Regions from separate parts of the Azohydromonas lata genome, predicted to be linked through region 1. Evidence: riboswitches for the same ligand, from Rfam matches in the RefSeq annotation. Region 1 holds a riboswitch; the other holds the start of a gene.
The links. A riboswitch is a leader RNA that binds a small molecule or an ion and turns the genes downstream of it on or off. The one in region 1 is predicted to bind glycine.

Region 1 (10,627 bases):
GGCCAGCAGCGCCACCGCCGCGCCGGGCACGCCCAAGCCGCGGTTGGCGTTGTGGTCGTAGCGCGTGACGCGCGTGCCGCTGACCTCGTTGATCAGCGACAGCTCGCGCAGCCCTTCGATCGCCTCCAGCACGTCGGCCTCGGTGAGGTTCATCACCGGGTCGCGCGCGGTCTTCTGGTTGCAGCCGGCCAGCAGCGCGTTGAGCGACAGCGGGTAGGTGTCGGGGACGGTCGCCTGCTTCTCCACCAGCACGGCCAGCACGCGCCCTTGCGCGTGAGTCAGGTCGCGCATGGCGGTCACCAGACGCCGAAGCCGTCGTCGGCGGAGATGACGGCGCCGTTGATGAAGTGGCTCTCGTTGGCGCAGAGCATCATGAGCACGGAGTCCAGGTCCTGCGGCCGGCCTATGCGCTTGCGCGGCGTCATCTTCACCAGGTCCTGCGCGGTGGCGCGGGTCCACTCGTGGTGGTTCTGCTCGGTGTCGATGTAGCCGGGGCAAATCGCGTTGACGTTGATGCCGTAACTGCCCCACTCCAGCGCCATGGCACGCGTCATGTAGATCAGCCCGGCCTTGCTCATGCCGAAGGCGCCGGCCTCGGCCTGGACGCGCTGCGCGGCCATGGCCGCGATGTTGACGATGCGCCCACCGGTGAAGGTGCCGGGCAGGGCACCCTGGGCGCGGCCGATCATGCGCTTGGCCACTTCCTGTGCCATGAAGAATGCACCGCGCAGGTTGCACTTCATGACGTAGTCGTAATCCTCGGGCGTGACTTCCAGCAGCTTTTGCTGGGCGTTGACGCCCGCGTTGTTGACGAGGATGTCGATGGCGCCCATCTCCGTCTCGGCGTGGGCGACCGCGGCGCGGATGCTGTCGGGGTCGGTCACGTCCAGGCCCACGACGTGGGCATCGCCGCCTTCGGCCTCGATCTCGGCGCGCAGCGTCTTGAGCTTTTCCACGCGCCGCGCCGACAGCACCACACCCGCGCCGGCACGCGCCAGCACACGAGCGAATTGCGCACCCAAGCCACCGGAGGCGCCGGTGACGAAGGCCACGCGGCCCGATAAATCGATTTGGTAACTCATGAGGCAGCAGCCTCCTCGTCTGCATGCAAGAGGGGGCGGCCAAGATAGCACGCCCGGCCAGGGTTCCCGGCGCTGGCGGGTGCCGATTGCGCCGGGCCGGCGCAGCCGCTCCTGATGCGCAAAGGGTGTAGCCGCCGACTTAAGATGGCGGGTTTTTCCAGCACAACACAACATTCGATGACGCCGCAGCAACTGCTTGAACAGTACGGTCCGCGCGAGTCCATGGACTACGACGTGGTGATCGTCGGCGCCGGCCCCGCGGGCCTGGCCACCGCCATACGCCTGAAGCAACTGGCTGCCGCGGCGAATGCTGAGGTGTCGGTGGTGGTGCTGGAAAAGGGCTCGGAGCCCGGGGCGCACATCCTCTCCGGCGCGATCATGGACCCCATCGCGCTGACCGAGCTCATCCCGGACTGGAAAGAAAAAGGCGCGCCGCTCAAGCAGCCCGTCACCGAGGACGAGTTCCTTTTCCTCTCCGAAGCCGGCCACAAGGCCACCCCGCACAAGTTCCTGCCGGACTGCTTCAAGAACCACGGCAACTACATCGTCAGCCTGGGCGAAGTGGTGCGCTGGCTGGCCGAACAGGCGGAAGGCCTGGGCGTGGAAATCTTCCCCGGCTTCGCCGCCGCCGAGGTGCTCTACGCCGAGGATGGCCACGTGCGCGGCATCGCCACGGGCAACATGGGCATAGGCAAGGACGGCGAGCCCACGGACAACTTCCAATTGGGCATGGAGCTGCTGGGCAAATACACGGTCTTTGCCGAGGGCTCGCGCGGCCACCTGGGCAAGCAGCTCATAGAGCGCTTCTCGCTGGGCGCCGGCAAGAACCCGCAAAGCTACGGCATAGGCCTGAAAGAGCTGTGGGAAGTGCCCGCAGCCAATCACAAGCCCGGCCTGGTGGTGCACACCGCGGGCTGGCCGCTGCAGCCCGACACCTACGGCGGCTCCTTCATCTACCACGCGGCCGACAACAGAATAGCCATCGGCTTCGTGGTCGGCCTGGACTACCAGAACCCCTGGCTGTCGCCCTTCGAGGAATTCCAGCGCTTCAAGACGCACCCGGAAGTGCGCAAGCACCTGGAGGGCGGGCGGCGGCTGTCCTACGGCGCGCGCGCCATCACCGCGGGCGGGCTGTTGTCGCTGCCCAAGACCGTGTTCCCCGGCGGCGCGCTGGTGGGCTGCGACGCGGGTTTCCTGAACGCCAGCCGCATCAAGGGCAGCCATGCGGCGATCAAGACCGGCATGCTGTGCGCCGAAAGCGCCTTCGAGGCGCTGCAGGCGGGCAGGAGCGGCGACGAGCTGGCGGCCTACCCCGAAGCCTTCGAGAAGAGCTGGCTGTTCACCGAGCTGCAGCAGGCCAAGAACTTCAAGCAGTGGTTCAAGAAGGGCCGCTCCACCGCCACGCTCATGACCGGCGTGGAGCAGTGGCTGCTGCCCAAGCTGGGCATGAAGAACCCGCCCTGGACCCTGCAGCGCAAGCTGCCCGACCACGTCAACCTGCGCCCGGCAGCCGACTTCCAGAAGATCGAGTACCCCAAGCCGGACGGCAAGCTGACCTTCGACCGGCTCTCCTCGGTGTTCGTGAGCAACACCAACCACGAGGAGAACCAGCCCGCGCACCTCACGCTCAAGGACGCGACGGTGCCCGTGCGCATCAACCTGCCGAAGTTCGCCGGGCCGGAAAGCCGCTACTGCCCCGCGGGCGTGTACGAATTCGTGGCGGCCGAGGGCGGCGGCGAGCGCTTGCAGATCAACGCCCAGAACTGCGTGCACTGCAAGACCTGCGACATCAAGGACCCGACGCAGAACATCGTCTGGGTCACGCCCGAAGGGGGCGGCGGGCCCAACTACGTGGGCATGTGACGAGCACGTGAGCGTGGCAGCCGCCGCGCTCCGGCCACCGGGGGCGGTTGTCGCAAGACGCCAGCCCCTTTGTCTTTTTGCGACAGCCCCGGCCGCGGCGCGGGGGCACGCTGATACACTTCGGCCCGCCAGGAGAGAGCCCCTTGAACGTGGGGCCGCCGAAGGCGCAGGGGTTCAATTTGGCCCCGAACGCTCAGGCAAAAGGACTGGCAAGCGCTCCGTCACCGGAGCGACACCTCACTGGAGAGAGACTGCGCCCGCTACGGGGCTTGCAGTCCACCGAAGGGGCAAGCGCAGTGGCATCCTCGAAACAAGGGGCCCTCGCCAATCTCTCAGGTAAAGCGGACAGCGGGGGCAACCAGCACCACCCTCACCGGTGGAAGCCCGCCCTTGGGAGACCTGCCATGACCGCTCCGACCGCCGCCACGCCCGCCGACGCCTCGTCCACCCCCGCCCTGCAGCGCACGCCGCTGCACGCGCTGCACCTGGAGCTGGGCGCGCGCATGGTGCCCTTCGCCGGCTACGAGATGCCGGTGAGCTACCCGGCGGGCATCCTGGCCGAGCACCGGCATTGCCGCGAGGCGGCGGCGCTCTTCGACGTCTCGCACATGGGCCAAGTGCGGCTGGTGGGCGACGACGCGGCGCTGGCGCTGGAATCGCTGGTGCCCGTGGACGTGCTGGACCTGCCCGTGGGCCGCCAGCGCTACGGCTTCTTCACCAACACGGCCGGCGGCATCCTGGACGACCTGATGGTCGCGCGCCGCCCCAGTGACCTGTTCATGGTCATCAACGCCAGCCGCAAGGACCACGACCTGCAGCTCATGCGCACGCAGATCGGCCACCGCTGCCAGGTCATCTCCATGCCCGAGCGTGCGCTGCTGGCGCTGCAAGGTCCGCTGGCCGTGCAGGCCCTGGCCAAGCTGGACGCGGGCGTGGCGGCGCTGACCTTCATGGGTACGGGCACGTTCACGCTGGCGGGCGCCGAATGTTTCATTAGCCGCAGCGGTTACACGGGTGAGGACGGTTTCGAAATCTCCGTGCCGGCCGAAGCCGCCGAGGCGCTGGCCAAGGCGCTGCTGGCCATGCAGGAAGTGAAACCCGCCGGCCTGGGCGCGCGCGACACGCTGCGCCTGGAAGCGGGCCTGTGCCTCTACGGCCACGACATCGACGAGGACACCACTCCCGTCGAAGCCGCCCTCACCTGGGCCATCCAGAAGGTGCGCCGCGCGGGTGGCGCGCGGGCCGGCGGCTACCCCGGCAGCGCGGCCATCGAGGCGCAGCTTGCCAACGGCGCGCCGCGCAAGCGCGTGGGCCTGCTGGGCCTGGAACGCGCCCCGGTGCGCGAGGGCGCGCCCGTGCTCAACGCCCAGGGCGAGCGCGTGGGCAAGGTCACCAGCGGCACGCTGTCGCCGCAGCTCGGCAAGCCCATCGCCATGGCCTATGTGGACAAGGCCTGCGCCGTGCCGGACGCCGAGATCTCGGCCGAAGTGCGCCTGAAGCCGCAGCCCATGCGCGTGGTGGCCATGCCCTTCACGCCGCACCGCTACCACCGCGGCTGACACGCCCGTCCTCCCCACGCGCCGGCCACCGAGGACGTTCCAGGCCAGCCGGCGCGTACCGCCTTTCACCGTTTCGTTTTTCAACCCGGCGCCCAACAGTGCGCCGCCCCGTCCAGGAGAGTCGCCCATGACCACCAAGTACACGCCCGACCACGAGTGGATCAACATCGAGGACCACGATGCCGCCGTGGTGGGCATCACGCACCACGCGCAGGACGCGCTGGGCGACGTGGTGTTCGTCGATCTGCCTGAAGTCGGCAAGACCTTCGCCAAGGGCGACGTCGCGGGCGTGGTGGAGTCCGTCAAGGCCGCCGCCGACATCTACATGCCCGTGAGCGGCGAGATCGTCGAGGTCAACGAGGAGCTGCGCAACCAGCCCGACCTGGCCAACTCCGACCCGCTGGGCAACGGCTGGTTCTTCAAGGTGCGCATCACCAACATGGCCGAGTTCGACGACCTGATGGACCCGCCGGCCTACGACGCGCTGCTCAAGGCCGAGTGATCCCCCAGGCCGGCGCTGGCGCCTCACCAGGCGCGCCCCGGCCGCCGCGCGGCAAGCCTCTTGCCGCGCTGAAAACGCAGTTCCCGCGGCGCCCGCCTTTCCTCCCGCGTCCGCATCCCTACCCCTCTTGTGCCCTCCGCGACCATGCCTGCTACCTTCCCTTCGCTGGCCGAGCTCGAAAACACGTCCGAATTCGTTTTCCGCCACATCGGCCCGGAGCCGCATGAACAGGAGCGGATGCTGTCGGTGATCGGCGCCGCTTCGCGCCGCGCGCTGGTCGAGGCCGTGATGCCGCGCAACATCGCCCGCGGCAAGCCCATGGCGCTGCCCGCGCCGGCCACCGAGGCGCAGGCGCTGCTGGAGCTGCGCGACATCGCCTCGCGCAACCGCGTCCTCAAGAGCTTCATCGGCCAGGGCTACCACGGCACGCTCACGCCCACGGTCATCCTGCGCAACGTGCTGGAGAACCCGTCCTGGTACACGGCCTACACGCCCTACCAGGCCGAAATCTCGCAGGGCCGCATGGAGGCGCTGCTGAACTTCCAGACGATGATCACGGACCTCACGGCCCTGGACATCGCCAACTCGTCCATGCTGGACGAGGCCACCGCCGCCGCCGAGGCCATGACGCTGGCCATGCGCGTGGGCAAGAGCAAGAGCACGCGCTGCTTCGTCGCCGACGACGTGCTGCCGCAGACGCTGCAGGTCATGCAGACCCGCGCCCAGCCGCTGGGCATCGAGATCGTCACCGGCCCGGCCGAATCCGCCGGCGAGCACGACTGCTTCGCCGCCCTCTTCCAATACCCCGGCGTCACCGGCCGCGTGCGTGACCTGAAGCCGCTGGCCGACGCCGTGCACGCCCGCGGCGGCCAGGTCATCGTCGCCGCCGACCTGCTGGCGCTGACGCTGCTGAAGGCGCCGGGCGACCTGGGCGCCGACATCGCCGTGGGCAGCACGCAGCGCTTTGGCATGCCCATGGGCTGCGGCGGCCCGCACGCCGCCTACATGGCCACGCGCGACGCGGCCAAGCGCTCCATGCCCGGCCGCCTGGTGGGCGTGAGCGTGGACGCCCAGGGCGCCCCCGCGCTGCGCCTGGCGCTGCAGACGCGCGAGCAGCACATCCGCCGCGAGAAGGCCACCTCCAACATCTGCACCGCGCAGGTGCTGCCCGCCGTGGTGGCGAGCATGTACACCGTCTACCACGGCCCCGAGGGCTTGAAGCGCATCGCGCGCCGCGTGGCGGCCTACACCGGCATCCTGGCCGCGGGCCTCAAGCAACTGGGCTTCGCGCTCGGCAACGAAGAGGCTTTCGACACCCTGCACGTGCTCACGGGCGAGCGCACCGCCGGGCTGCTGGCCGCCGCCGAGGCCGCGGGCATGAACCTGCGCCGCGCCAGCGCCGACTCGCTGGGCATCACGCTGGACGAGACCACCACCCGCGCCGAGCTGCAGGCGCTGTGGAAGGTGTTCGCGGGCGAACAACCCGTGCCCACCTTTGCCGACTTGGAGCGCAGCGCCCCGCTGCTGCCCGCGGCGCTGGCGCGCGAGAGCGCCTTCCTGACGCACCCGGTGTTCAACACCCACCACAGCGAGACCGAAATGCTGCGCTACCTGCGCGGCCTGTCGGACAAGGACCTGGCGCTGGACCGCAGCATGATCCCGCTGGGCTCCTGCACCATGAAGCTCAACGCCACCAGCGAGATGATTCCCATCACCTGGCCGGCCTTCGCCCACGTGCACCCCTTCGCGCCGGCCGACCAGCTCGAAGGCTACAAGCTGCTGGACGAGCAACTGCGCGAGTGGCTGTGCCAGGCCACGGGCTACGCCGGCATCAGCCTGCAGCCCAACGCCGGCTCGCAAGGCGAGTACGCCGGGCTGCTGGCCATCCAGGCCTGGCACGCCTCGCGCGGCCAGAGCCACCGCGACGTCTGCCTGATCCCCGAATCCGCCCACGGCACCAACCCGGCCAGCGCCGGCATGGTCAACATGAAGGTGGTGGTCGTGAAGTGCGACGCCATGGGCAACGTGGACCTGGCCGACCTGCGCGCCAAGTGCGAAGCGAACTCGCAGAAGCTCGCGGCCATCATGATCACCTACCCCTCCACCTACGGCGTCTTCGATCCGCAGGTCAAGGCGCTGTGCGCCCTGGTGCACGAGCACGGCGGCCGGGTGTACGTGGACGGTGCCAACATGAACGCGCTGGTGGGCCTGGCGGCGCCGGGCGAGTTCGGCGGCGACGTGAGCCACCTGAACCTGCACAAGACCTTCTGCATCCCGCACGGCGGCGGCGGCCCGGGCGTGGGCCCGGTGTGCGTGGTGGAAGACCTCGTGCCCTTCCTGCCCGGCAAGCCGGGCGGCGCGGAAGCCGGCAACGGCGTGGGCCCCGTCTCCGCGGCGCCGCTGGGCAACGCGGCGGTGCTGCCCATCAGCTGGATGTACATCCGCATGATGGGCGCCGAGGGCCTGACGGCCGCCACCGAGACGGCCATCCTCTCGGCCAACTACGTGGCCGCTCGCCTGTCGCAGCACTACGACATCCACTTCAGCGGCGGCGTGGATGGCATTAAGGGCGGCGGCGTCGCCCACGAGTGCATCCTGGACCTGCGCCCGCTCAAGGACAGCTCCGGCGTCACCGCCGAGGACGTGGCCAAGCGCCTGATCGACTACGGCTTCCACGCGCCCACGCTGTCCTTCCCCGTGGCCGGCACGCTGATGGTGGAGCCCACCGAGAGCGAGCCGCTGGTGGAGCTGGACCGCTTCTGCGACGCGATGATCGCCATCCGCCAGGAGATCGCGCAGGTCGAGTCCGGCGCCCTGCCGCGCGAGGACAACCCGCTGAAGAACGCCCCGCACACGGCGCAGTCGCTGCTCAAGGCCGAGTGGACGCACGGCTACACCCGCGAGCAGGCCGCCTACCCGGTGGCCGACCTGCGCGGGCGCAAGTACTGGGCGCCGGTGGGCCGCGTGGACAACGTGCACGGCGACCGCAACCTGTTCTGCACCTGCCCGCCCACGGCGTCCTACGAGGACTGAACGGGCGGTGAACCGGGGCGCGCGGCGCACGCGCGCCCCCGACGCGTGAAGGAGTCAAGCCATGGCGGTATCGGTGTTCGACCTCTTTCGCGTCGGCATAGGCCCAAGCAGCTCGCACACGGTGGGGCCCATGCGCGCGGCGCGGCTCTTCACGGAGCGGCTGCGCAAGGAGGGCCAACTGGAGCGCACGGCGCAAGTCCAGTGCGACCTCTACGGGTCGCTCGGCGCCACCGGCAAGGGCCACGGCAGCGACAAGGCCGTGCTGCTGGGCCTGGCCGGCCACGACCCGGAAACGGTGGACGTGGACGCCGTGCCGGCGCTGCTGCAGCGCTTCAAGCACGAGGAACGCTTGCCGCTGGGCGGCAGCCATCCCGTGGCCTTCACTGCCGCGGACCTGCGTTTCCACCGCACCGAAACACTTCCCTTCCACGCCAACGGCATGACGCTGCGGGCGCTGGACGCGGCGGGCGCGACGCTCACGGAGCGCACTTACTACTCGGTGGGCGGCGGCTTCGTCGTCAGCGAGGAAGTGGCGGCCGACGGCAGCCGCCACCGCAGCATCGCGCCGGACACCACGGTGCTTCCTTACCCCTTCCACAGCGGCGCGGAGCTGCTGGCGCTGTGCGCGCGCGAGGGCGTGGGCATCGCCGAGCTGATGCGGCGCAACGAGCGCCATTGGCGCAGCGACGCGGACATTGACGCCGGGCTGCTGCACATCTGGCGCGTGATGCAGGCCTGCGTGGAGCGCGGCTGCCGCACCGAGGGCGTGTTGCCCGGCGGCTTCAAGGTGCGCCGCCGCGCGCCGGAGCTTTACCGGCAGCTCGCCGCGCAGGACGCCGCGGGCGGCAGCGGCGACCCGCTGGCCGTGATCGACTGGGTGAACCTCTTCGCCCTGGCGGTGAACGAGGAGAACGCCGCGGGCGGGCGCGTGGTGACGGCGCCGACCAACGGTGCGGCCGGCATCGTGCCGGCGGTGCTGCATTACTACCGGCGCTTCGTCCCGGGCGCGACGGACGCGGGCGTGGTGGACCTCCTGCTCACGGCCGGGGCCATCGGCATGCTCTACAAGGAAAACGCCAGCATCTCCGGCGCCGAGGTCGGCTGCCAGGGAGAAGTCGGCGTGGCCTGTTCCATGGCCGCCGCGGGCTTGTGCGCAGTGACGGGCGGCAGCCCGGCGCAGGTGGAGAACGCGGCGGAGATCGCCATGGAGCACCACTTGGGCCTGACCTGCGACCCGGTGGGCGGGCTGGTGCAGATCCCGTGCATCGAGCGCAACGCCATCGCCTCGGTGAAGGCCATCAATGCCGCACGCATGGCGCTGCGCGGCGACGGCACACACCACGTCAGCTTGGACAAGGTCATCAAGACCATGCGCGAAACCGGCGCGGACATGCTGACCAAATACAAGGAAACGGCGCGCGGGGGTTTGGCGGTCAATATCGTGGAATGCTGAAGCTATAAAACACCAGCGTTCGGCAATCCATTTCGAATTCAAGCCTGCCGGCCAGCAGGACGCGCGGCCCAAGCTGAAGCCCGCGCGGAAAGCCGGCGGCACAGGCACCTGATCGTTCACCAGGTGTCATGCACGTGGCCGGCGCCGCCGCGCACTCAATGCCGCGGCAGGCGCTGCTCCAGCGCGGCGCGCACCTCGGCGACGTGGTCACCGACGCGGGCAACGAGCTCGCGCAGCTCGTCTTCGCTGCAGCTCAATTCCTGGCTCCAGTAGCGCAGCTCGACCGGGTCCATGGTGTTGACGCGGCCGGGGTCCAGCGGATGGAAACCTTCGGGGGTGTGCGCGGTGTGCATGCTTTGTCTCCTACCCCGGTGCGGGCCGCGATGGCGGCCTGCAGATGCACCGGCTGGAGACCAGCTTCGCGCGGCGCTATGAGGAGCGCCTTGAGCTGGCTCAGGCCGTCGGCCGCTTGCGTGCGGCCAACGGTGACAAGGGGTTAACGCTTCTGGTCAAAGCGGCGGGCGCGGCCGCCGACGCGCCGGTCATGTCCCAGCGGTGCAATGTAGAAAGGCTCGAACTTGCGGCCCTTGTCGGCGCTGTCGGTGCCTTCGAACAGCGGATCAGCAGGCTTGCGATCAGCGGGACGGTGTTGGGCGGCGTGCTTCGTCATGGTTGCTACGTCAATGCGTCCACGAGGACGGTGCAGCAACAACGCAGCAATCTGAGGACCGGATGACAGCCCCATGCAAGTTTTTAAGAAAGCAAGGGTTTCCACCTAGAAACTTGCGTCCACCCCCGCAAACACGCGGCCGGCCGGGGTGCTGACACCCCGGATGCCTGCACTTTTTACTGACCGCCGCGCAGCTTGCCGAGCTGGGCCTGGGTCTCGGCCCACAGCTCCAGTCACCGGGCGCTTGGAGTTGGTCAGGTTGCGACCAGCGCCGCGCCGCCGATGGCGCGCACGTCCAGGCGCAGCCGGCCCACGCCCATGACCACGATTGAATTCGTGCAACTCGCTTGCGCTGAGCGCCTGGAGGCTGAACACTTCAATGAATTGGGACAGCGCTGTCTTCAAGAAATCAAGAAATCAGGTTTCACAACCCGCTCCCCGGACAGAAACCTGTCCACCTCGGCG
Region 2 (10,627 bases), on a different contig from region 1:
CCATGCCGCTGACCAGCATGGCGAACATCCAGGCAAAGCCGTCCAGCCGGACGATCAGGTCCACGCCCAGGCCCGGCAGCCAGGCCAGGCGTTCGATGAGCACGCCGCCGTCGTTCACCTGCGGGTACAGCAGCGCCAGCGGCACCGCCACGGCCAGCGCCACGGCCGCCGCCCACAGGGATTCGAGATTGCGCGCGCTGGTGGGCAGCAGCGCGGCGACCGCGCTGCCCAGGAAGGGGAGCCACAGGAGCAGGAACAGCGACATCGGCACGGGCCGCCGCGGCGGCCGGACGGATTGCGGGTGCCGCTTGGGATCAAACGGGATGCCCGGGGCGGCACCGGGCTGCCCCGGAAAACGTCACAGCCCGCCGCGCAGGGAGACTGCGGGGCGGGCTGTGCCTGATCACTGTCCCACCGGGACCGGCCGGGGGCGCCGGCCCTGCCTGGTACCGGACAAATTTACCGATGGGGCTGCAGCGGCAGACAGCGCCGCGGCCCGGGCGCTGTTCCCGGGGCCGTCAGCTCAGAAGCTGGTCCATTCCTCGCTGTCGGCCTGGGCGACAGCCCGCCCGCGGGATGCCGGCACGACCTCGCTGGCGGCGTTGCGAGCCGGGCTGCTGTGGCGCTGGGACGAGGCCTTGGCGCGTTGCACCGCCTGCATCGCGATCGGCCTGGCCTCGGCCATGGTGGACGGCCTGCCCAGCGCGGCGCCGCCGGACAGCTTGAAGAAGGACACGGCCTGCACCAGTTGCTGGGCCTGGTGCTTCAGGCTCTCGGCCGCGGCGGCGCTTTGCTCCACCAGGGCGGCGTTCTGCTGCGTGACCTGGTCCATCTGGCTCACCGTCTCGCCGACCTGCTGGATACCGTTGCTTTGCTCGGTGGTGGCGGAGCTGATCTCGCCGACGATGTCGCTCACGCGCTTGATGGAGCTCACGATCTCGTCCATGGTCTTGCCGGCCTGGTCCACTTGGGACGTGCCCTGCTCGACCTGCTCGACGTTGCGCATGATGAGCGCCTTGATTTCCTTGGCCGCCTCGGCGCTGCGTTGCGCCAGGGTGCGCACCTCGCCAGCCACGACCGCGAAGCCCCGGCCCTGCTCGCCGGCGCGGGCCGCTTCCACGGCGGCGTTGAGCGCCAGGATGTTGGTCTGGAAGGCGATGCCGTCGATCACGCCGATGATGTCGCCGATCTTGCGGCTGGACTCGCTGATGCCCTGCATGGTGCTGACGACCTCGTTCACCACGTTGCCGCCCTGCAGGGCCACGCCCGCGGCGGCCTGGGCCAGCTGGTTGGCCTGCGCGGCGCTGTCGGCGTTGTGGCGCACCGTGCTGCCCAACTGCTCCATCGTGGCGGCGGTCTCTTCCAGCGCGCTGGCCTGCTCCTCGGTGCGGCCGGACAAGTCCTGGTTGCCTTGGGCGATCTCGGCGCTGGCCGTGGCGACGCTGTCGCTGCCGTTGCGCACGGTGCCCACGACCTGCGAGAGCTTCTCGGCCATGTCCTTGAGCGCGGCCAGCAACTGGCCTGTCTCGTCCTTGGCGGTGGTGTCGATGCGGACGTTCAGGTCGCCGGCGGCCACCGCCTGCGCCACCTGCACGGCCTCGCCTACCGGGCGGGTGATGGACTTCGTGATGACGACCGCCGCCCCTATGCCCAGCGCCGCGGCCAGCGCGCCCAGCGCAAAAAGCATCGCCTTGGCGGAGGTATAGGTGTTGTCCGCAACCTTGGCCTGGTCGCTGGAGAGCTTGACGTTGTAGTCAAACCAGGTCCGCACGGCAGTGAACGCCTCTTCGTAGGCCTTGGCCGAAGCGCCAATGGCAATCGCCGTGGCCTGCGCCCTTTGGGCGGGGTCGTTGACCGTTTGGCGCGACGTCGCCTTGAGCTTGGTGTCCCAAACGGCGATGTAGGCGTCAATGGCCGTCTTGGCCTGCAGCAGCAGCCGCTTGTCCTCGTCGTCCGCGACCAGGTTCTTGGCGTACAGGTCCAGGGAGTCGTTGATCCTCTTGCGGACACCATCGATCCTGGTCTCCAGCTCGTCCATCTGGGACGTGGTGTTGGACAGGATGTGGCGGTACTCGAAGCGGCGGAAGTTGCCCAGCTCCATGACGACCTTGTCCTGCTCCTGGTACGACGGCACCAGGTTCACCGCGTAGAAGGTGCTGTTGTCGGCCAGCTTGGACATCTGCCAGGCCGACGTGCCGACGATCACCGCCAGCAGCGCAAGCACCAGCCCAAAGCCCAGGAACAGGCGCGTACTGAGTTTGAAGTTCGACATGGGCCGAGATCCATTCTTGAGATTGAGGGCGTGAATCGAAAGCGCATCCTTTGCGCTACGTCAGACCCGACCCCGGAATGATCTGCTTGTCCCGGTCAAGCATCGTTACCTGATCGTTACGAAACAAAAGTGCTTGGAAAGGTGTATCCGGCGTCGTCAGCACCCGTAAGCCATGCGATGAATGCATGAAATAGCTGCAGACAATGCATTGGATTTATCTTTGGGCTCTCTCTACGCTCTCGCCCGTCAGCTCACCACAAGGGCGAAGCAAGGAGACATGCGATGGAGCGATTCAAGGCCGGCAGGCGTTCTTTCCTCGTGATGGCGGGGGCAGCCGCCCTGGGCGCCACACCTGCGTGGGCCGATGAAAAGCCCGCCACGCTGCTGGTGCCCTATCCGGCCGGTGGCCCGTCGGACGCGATCGCGCGCATCGTCAACACGCCGCTGTCCAAGGCGCTGGGCCAGCAGGTGCTGGTGGACAACCTGGGCGGCGTCAGCGGCGCGCTGGCGGCGCAGAAGGTGCTGGCCGCGCCCGCGGACGGCCGCATGCTGTTCCAGGGCTCGCCCAACGAGGTGATCCTCTCGCCGCTGGCCAACGCCGCGGTCAAGCTCAGGGCCGAGGACTTCACGCTGGTCCACCCCATAGGCAACGCTGTGCTGGTGCTGGTCACGCGCAAGGACCTGCCGGTGAGCTCTGCCGACGAACTGCTGGACCTCGCGCGCAAGTCCAAGGACAGGCCGTTGACCTACGGCAGCGTGGGCATAGGCTCGCTCTACCACTTCATCGTCGAGGACGTCGCCAAGCAGACCGGCGTGGCGCTGCAGCACGTGCCCTACAAGGGCAACGCCCCGGTGCTGCAGGACTTGGGCGGCGGCATGGTGGACTTCGCCGTGCTGGTGTATTCGGCCGGCATGGGCGCGCTGGCCGAGCAGGGCAAGCTCAAGGTCATCGGCCAGCTCGGCGCGAAGCGCTCGGAGCTGCTGCCCAACGTGCCCGCCGTGGCCGAGGGCCGCCAGTTGAAGAACCTGAACTACACCATCTGGTCCGGCCTCATGGTGCGAAAGGACACGCCCGCGCCCGCGCTGGAAAGGCTGCACAAGGCCATGGCCGCCGTGCTGCAGGACGCCGAGGTGCGCAAGCAGCTCGCCGCGCAAAGCCAGACCGCGGCGCCGGCCATGACGCTGGCCGAGTCGGCGAAGTTCTTCGCGGACGAGGCCGCGCGCTACCGCCGCATCGCGCGCGACATCAACCTGCAGGCGCAGTGAGAAGGGGAACGGACGTGGATTTGCTGTCGCTGAGCACGGAGCAGTCGCCGGAGTTCGTGGCCCTGCGCCGCGACATCCACCGCCACCCCGAGCTGGGGTTCGAGGAGCACCGCACCAGCGCGCTGGTGGCGGGCAAGCTGCGCGACTGGGGTTACGAGGTCGAGCAGGGGCTGGGCGGCACCGGCGTGGTGGGCCGGCTGCGCCGCGGCAGCGGCAAGCGCCGCCTGGGGCTGCGCGCGGACATGGACGCGCTGCCCATACAGGAAGCCAACGGCTTGCCCCATGCCAGTTGCCGCGCCGGCCTCATGCACGGTTGCGGCCACGACGGGCACACCGCCATGCTGCTGGCCGCGGCGCGGCTGCTGGCGGCGGCCGATTTCGACGGCACGCTCAACCTCATCTTCCAGCCCGCCGAGGAAAGCCTGGGCGGCGCGCTGCGCATGCTGGAAGACGGCCTGTTCGACAAGTACCCCTGCGACGCCATCTTCGCCATGCACAACATGCCCGGCGTTGCGCAGGGCCGGCTGGTGCTGCGCGAGGGGCCGATGATGGCCTCCTCCGACTACGTGAGCATCACGCTGCACGGCCGCGGCGGCCATGGCGCCATGCCGCAGCACGCGGCCGACCCGGTGGTGGCGGCCGCCTCCATCGTGATGGCGCTGCAGAGCATCGTCGCGCGCAACGTCGATCCGCTGCAGGCCGCCGTGGTCACCGTGGGCGCGCTGCAGGCCGGGCAGGCCAACAACGTGATTCCGCAACAGGCGCACATGCAGCTTTCGGTGCGCGCGCTGGACCGCGGCGTGCGCGCGCTGCTGCGCGAACGCATCCACGCGCTCGTGACGGCGCAGGCCGAGAGCTTGGGCGTGCGTGCCGACATCGACTACCGCAGCGGCTACACCGTGCTGGTCAACGACGCCGCGCAGACCGCGCTGGCGCGCGAGGTGGCGCTGGAGCTCGTGGGCGCCGACCAAGTGACGCTGCAGGGCCCGCAGCTCACGGGCAGCGAGGACTTCGCCTTCATGCTGGAGCGCGTGCCGGGCAGCTATCTGCTCATCGGCAACGGGCAGGGCGATGGGGACGGCGACGCCGCGCACGCCTGCATGGTCCACAACCCCGGCTACGACTTCAACGACGCCAACATCCCCATAGGCGCCGCCTACTGGGTGAAGCTGGCGCAGCGCTTCCTGGCCTAGCGCGCGGCAGCGGCGCTTTTCCCCTGCCGCGGCGTGCAGCCGCGGCCCCCTGAGCGACGACACCACGGCCCGCGGCCCAAGCGCCGCGTTGGGCGCAGCTTGGCCGTGCGCGCCGTCGCGCCCTCAACCCAGCAGCAACCCAGCAGCACACGCGGCATCCCAGCCGCACAAAAGCAAAAACGACAAGGAGACGACCCATGCACAAGAAAAGCCATCTCATCGCCGCCGCCGTCCTGGCCGGCTGCGCCACTTCCGCGCTGGCGCAATCCAGCGTCGCCGTGTTCGGCATCATGGACCTCTATGCCGAGTCGGCCCGCCTCAGCGGCGCGCCCTCGGTGTCCAAGGTCTCCAACGGCGGGCTGTCGCCCTCGCGCTGGGGACTGCGCGGCAGCGAGGCGCTGGGCGGCGGGCTCAAGGCGGCCTTCATCCTGGAAAGCGGCTTCGCCCCCGACACAGGCCTGTCGCTTCAGGGCGGCCGGCTCTTTGGCCGCCAGGCCTGGGTGTCGCTGGCTTCCGCCACGGCGGGCGAGATCCGCCTGGGCCGCCAGTACGCGCCCATGCACTACGCCATGGCGGGCAGCGACGTCGAGGGATTCGCCAACTTCTCGCCCGTGCTGGCCATGTACCTCAGCGGCGACCAGGGCCGGCAGGACAACCAGGTGAGCTACTGGTCGCCCACCTTGGGCGGGCTGTCGGCCGCGGTGGCCGTGGCTTTCGGTGAGCGCGCAACGGTGGCGCCCGGCGCGTCGGCCGTGTGGGTGCCGGCCGCGGGCACGGCGCGCAACAGCGTGGGCGGCCTGCTGCGATACCAGTCCGGCGCGCTGGACGCCAGCCTGGCCGTCCACCAGGGCGGGCAGAGCCTGGGCAGCGGCACGGCCAAGCAGCAGGCCTTCAACCTCGGCGCGGCCTGGCAGTTCAGCAGCTTCCTGGCCAGCGGCAACTACTGGGAGCACTGCAACGACCTGCCCGGCACCGCCGCCACGCCCCGCACGCGCGGCGCTGCGCTGGGCGTGCGCGTGCCCGCGGGCGCCTGGAGCTTCGTGGCGCAGGCCGGCTGGGTGCAGGACAACGGCCGCGCCTGGGCCACGGGCGCGGACAAGGCCACGGGCAGGAACACCTTCCTCAACGTCGGTCTGAACCACGCGCTGTCCAAGCGCACCGACGTCTACGTGCGTTGGGTGCGCGTGACGGACGACAACGGCGGCTTCAACGGCCGCGCCACCGCGGCGCTCAACGGCCTGTTCGGCCCGGGCAACGCGTTGGCGGCCGACGGCCATGCCGGTACACTGGCCGCGGGCGTGCGCCACATGTTCTGAGCGCACACCCTGGCCTTCTTCGTGAAGGCCATGACCCGATCGGGAGAGCTCCCGGCCCGGCCTTCAAGGCCTGGCTGGGGCGCCGAAGGAGCAACCGCCCCGGAATCTCTCAGGCATCCAGGACCGGTCGGGTTCTCACACACACTCTGAAGAGCTGCCGGAGATCGTCGCCCGGCACACCGAAGGAGCAAGCGGCCCCAGGCGGGCCGTGAATCTCTCAGGTTCCGAACAGAGGGGGCGCGCGTGGCATGGATTGGGCCGCGCCGCGCGCCTTGGACCCTCTGACGTTTGCTGGAACCTGTTCCCATGAAGACGATTGCAGTCATTGGCGGCGGCATCACCGGTGTCACCACGGCTTACGCGCTTGCGCGCCGCGGCCTTGATGTCACGCTGTTCGAGCGCCACCGCTACGCCGGGATGGAAACCTCGTTTGCCAACGGCGGCCAGCTCTCGGCCTCCAACGCCGAGGTGTGGACGCACTGGTCCACCATCCTCAAGGGCCTGAAGTGGATGCTGCGCAGCGACGCGCCGCTGCTGGTCCATCCGAAGCCGAGCTGGCACAAGCTGTCGTGGTTCGCGCAGTTCATCGCCAACATCCCGCACTACGAGCGCAACACCGTGGCCACGGCCGAGCTGGCCATCCGCGCGCGCGAGCACCTCTTCGGCTGGGCCGACGCCGAGGGCATTGACTTCGACCTCAAGCGCCAGGGCATCCTGCACATCTACCGCGACCGCAAGGGGTTCGAGCATGCGGCAAGCGTGTCGGCGCTGCTGGCGCGCGGCGGGTTGCCGCGCCGCGCGGTGACGCCGCAGGAGATGCGCGCCATCGAGCCCACGCTGGCCGGCCAGTACTACGGCGGCTTCTACACGGAGAGCGACTCCACGGGCGACATCCACAAGTTCACGCATGGCCTGTCGCTGGCCTGCACGCGCCGCGGCGTGCGCACGCTCTACGGCCAGGACGTGCGCGCGCTGCGCAGCGACGGCCAGGTCGCCACGGTGGAAGCCGGCCAGGGCGCGCAGCGCGAAGTGCACCGCTTCGACGCCGTGGTGGTGTGCGCCGGCGTGGCCAGCCGGGAGCTGGCGGCGCAGTTGGGCGACCGGGTGAACATCTATCCCGTCAAGGGCTACTCCATCACCGTGAGCTTGCTGGACGAGGCCAGCCGCGCCGGCGCGCCCACCGTGAGCCTGCTGGACGACGAGACCAAGCTCGTGACCAGCCGCTTGGGCGACGACCGCTTCCGCGTGGCCGGCACGGCGGAATTCGATGGTTTCAACCGCAACATCCGCGCCGACCGCATCAAGCCGCTGGTGGACTGGGTGCAGCAGTGCTTCCCCGGCGTGAGCACGCGCCAGGTGGTGCCCTGGGCCGGCCTGCGGCCCATGATGCCGGACCTCATGCCCCGCGTGGGCCGCGGCCGCCGCGCCAACGTCTTCTACAACACCGGCCACGGCCACCTGGGCTGGACGCTCTCCGCGGCCACGGCCGACCTGCTGGGCTCGTCGGTGGAGCAGGCGTTGGGCGCGCGCCAGGCGCTGCCGGCAGGGGCGCTGGCGGCTTGAGCGGCGGCTGAGACGACACGGCCTCCTACAGGTGTGCGTTGCTGTTTTTTTGGAATGGCCGTTCAGCGGGGCTGGGCCGCCGCCTTTTGCAGGTGGTCGATCAGCGCCCGCGTCACATGGCTCAGCTCCCCCGGCTCCCGCAGCACGATGGCCATCTGCCGCGTGGCCCAGGCCTCCTTGAGCTCCACGCTGCGCAGCCGCCCGGCGGCCACGTGCGGCGCCAGCACGCCCTGCGGCAGCAGCGTGATGCCCAGCCGCGTTTCCACCAAGCGGCACATGGCGTCGAAGCTGCTGACCTGGATGCGCTGCAAGAGTGCCCGCCCGCAGGCCTGCGCGCCTTGCTGCATCAGCGCCGAGAGGGAGCTCTCGGCATGCGGGCCGACGAAGGGATAGGCCAGCGCCTCCTCGAAGCGCACCGCCTTGCGCCGCGCCAGCGCATGGCCGTTGGGCACGCCCAGCACCAGGCGGTCGGTGCGGTAGGGCAGGGCGCTGAGGCCAGGCGCCGCCGTTGGGCCGGCAACGATGCCCAGGTCCGCGCTGCCGTCGGCCACGGCACGCGCAATGGCCTTGCCCGTGCGCTCCTCCAGCGAGATGTGCACGCCGGGGTGGCGGGAGAGAAAGCTTTCAAGCTCTTCCGGCAGGAACTGCGTCAGCGCCGAGGCCACGGCATGCAGCCGGATGTGGCCCTTCATGCCGCCGGCGTACTCGCCCAGCTCCTCGTCCATGCGCTGGACGAGCTGCAGCATCTGCCGCGCGTGGTGCAGCAGCGACTGCCCCGCGGGCGTGAGCGCCACGCCACGCGCCTGGCGTATGAGCAAGGGCGTGCGCGCCAGCTCCTCCAGCTCCGCGATGCGCTTGCTCACCGCCGACACGGCCAGGTGCTGCCGCTGCGCGGCGTGGGTGAGGTTGCCGCACTCGGCGACGGCGACGAAGAGCTCCAGGCTGGTGAGGTCGTGACGCATGGGCGCGAATCTGCCAGAACGCAGCCATGAAACGCTTTGGCCATGCTCGGCCGGCACGCGGCGGCACCATGGCGGGCATGAGCAAGAAGTCAGAAACGTCAAGGACTGACAGCGACATCGAGCAACTGCGCACCCAGATCGATGAGCTTCGTCTCGAAGTCGAAAAACACCGGCAAGCCGCCGCAGCACCCGGCCGCGGCCGTTCCAGGCGGGACAGGACCGCGCACGCCCTGTCCGCCCGCGAAGGGCTGTGGTACTTGGGCCGCTTCATGCTGGCCGGCACGGGCGTCGCCACCGCCCTGGTCCTGGCGCTGGGCCTCGTCGAGAAGATCTGACCCGGTTACAAACAAAAAAATCGGGCTCTGGGAGCCCGATTTTTGGGTTGAAGGGGTGAATTACAGGCGCGCCGTGCAGGCCGCGTAGGTGGACGGGCAGGTGGTGGTCAACCCGCCGGCGGCGTCCTTGGGGAAGGCCGAGGACTTGAAGAACTCCAGCACGCGCGGGTAGTCGTTGCCGAAGCGCGGGCGCGTCCAGAACATGTAGTTGGCCGCAAGCCGCGTGCGGCCGAAGGCGTAGAGCTCGCTGATCTTGGGCGGATTGGGCGCGCCGTGCTGCACGGTGGTGGCGTAGTTCTCGGGCTGCACCGACGGGCCTATGGCCACCTTGCCCTTGGCCAGGTCGTACAGCGGATAGATGTGGGTGTTGAGGTCGCGGTCTTCCAGGAAGATGTCCGGCCCGCCCAGTGCCACGCCGCTGCCGGCCATGCTCGTGACCAGCCCCGGCATGTAGGTCTTGGGGAAGTTGATGAACTGCATGACCACGGTGTTGGGGAAGGCCCGCTGCGTGGCCGCATCCACCTGCGCCAGGTTGTTGAAGTAGGCGCGCTTTTGTTCCGTGGTCAACGGCACCAGCGTCTGGCCCATGGCCGTTTCGTTGAAGGTGACGCCTTCGAGCGCGTTGTGGCGGTTCAGCCGCGCGCCCATGGCATTGCCCAGCGCGACGAGGCGGTCGCGCACCTTGGTGTTGTGCAGCGCCGCGTTCTGGCCGTAGCGCTCGGTGCTGCCAATGGCGTCGCGCGCGCCGATCACGATCTTGTAGGCGCCGCCCTCGTACTCCGGCGTCATCAGGTAGTCCGGCACGGCGCGGCCGCCGGGGCGGAACACCTTGGTGGCCACCATCACCCACAGCCGCTTGCCCGCGCCCTGCGCCAAGCTCAGGTCGCGCTCGATGCGGCTGAAGTCGTAGACGCCCTTGGCCGTCTCCAGTTGCGCCCACTCGTAGCGCAGGATCAGCCCCTTCACCTGCGGCAGCGCGCGTATCTCGGCCAGCGCCTTGAGGATGGTGCTTTCGTCGCGCAGCGGCAGCGAGACGTAGTGGCCGGGGTTCCACTTCACTCGCAGGTCGGCCGTGGCCGCGGCAGCGGCCGCAGCCAGGGCGTGCTCGGTGGGCTCGGCCAACTGCATTTGGCTGGTGAGGAAGGCGGCGGATTCCACGGCGTCGTCCTGCAGCTCCCAGGGGGCCACGCGCGGGGCCACATCGGCCATGGCGTCCGGCGCCGTGGGGGTGTTGTGGGCCTGCGCCACCGGCACGGCCTGCACGGCTTCCAGCGTGGCGGACGCCGCGGCGTCATGGCCGGCATCGCCGCCGCCGCCGCAGGCGGCCAACAGGGCGGACACGGCCAGCGAGACGGCAAGGGCCAGCCGCGTGGCAGAGAAATTGTGGGTGTTGTTCATGACCGGCAAACCATCGGCGGGGCGTCGCCGCAACGGCCTCCGGCACGCGCGCTTGTTCAGCGCTGGGCGTGCCCGGCGGCGGGATCAAGGAAAAGACGTTGCCGTTGTTGCGCGTGCTGCGCGGCTGCTGTTGTGAGCTTGTTTTTTGACGGCGTGCCCAGGACATCGGCGCGGAGCCGGGACGGTTGAATCACGGAAAACGTCAAAAAATGTGTACAAAGTAACCGGGCTGGCAACAGTTCGCGCGGGAGCGCCGCCTGCCGCCGGGCCGCAGGGGCCGTGCCGGACGGCCTAAGCTGCTCGCTCATGAATGTCCGCCTAC

Region 2: linked by a shared signal. The riboswitch ahead of SM757_RS12520 (D-amino acid dehydrogenase) and the one ahead of gcvT (glycine cleavage system aminomethyltransferase GcvT) in region 1 are both predicted to bind glycine.

Annotation. Positions count from the first base shown of each region.
Region 1 is NZ_JAXOJX010000010.1:108,480-119,106, reverse strand. It holds gene SM757_RS08875 (YceH family protein) at 1-291, opposite strand, end outside; gene SM757_RS08870 (SDR family oxidoreductase) at 297-1,082, opposite strand; gene SM757_RS08865 (electron transfer flavoprotein-ubiquinone oxidoreductase) at 1,260-2,945, shown strand; glycine riboswitch at 3,065-3,164, shown strand; glycine riboswitch at 3,176-3,304, shown strand; gene gcvT (glycine cleavage system aminomethyltransferase GcvT) at 3,350-4,504, shown strand; gene gcvH (glycine cleavage system protein GcvH) at 4,632-5,006, shown strand; gene gcvP (aminomethyl-transferring glycine dehydrogenase) at 5,151-8,039, shown strand; gene SM757_RS08845 (L-serine ammonia-lyase) at 8,101-9,492, shown strand; gene SM757_RS08840 (DUF3606 domain-containing protein) at 9,648-9,845, opposite strand; gene SM757_RS08835 (hypothetical protein) at 9,890-10,228, shown strand.
Region 2 is NZ_JAXOJX010000018.1:13,399-24,025, forward strand. It holds gene SM757_RS12495 (monovalent cation/H+ antiporter subunit A) at 1-265, opposite strand, end outside; gene SM757_RS12500 (methyl-accepting chemotaxis protein) at 524-2,272, opposite strand; gene SM757_RS12505 (tripartite tricarboxylate transporter substrate binding protein) at 2,594-3,538, shown strand; gene SM757_RS12510 (M20 aminoacylase family protein) at 3,553-4,731, shown strand; gene SM757_RS12515 (porin) at 4,929-6,047, shown strand; glycine riboswitch at 6,078-6,183, shown strand; glycine riboswitch at 6,184-6,289, shown strand; gene SM757_RS12520 (D-amino acid dehydrogenase) at 6,354-7,610, shown strand; gene SM757_RS12525 (LysR substrate-binding domain-containing protein) at 7,673-8,572, opposite strand; gene SM757_RS12530 (hypothetical protein) at 8,650-8,907, shown strand; gene SM757_RS12535 (hypothetical protein) at 8,968-10,305, opposite strand; gene SM757_RS12540 (hypothetical protein) at 10,362-10,613, opposite strand; gene SM757_RS12545 (lytic murein transglycosylase) at 10,612-10,627, shown strand, end outside.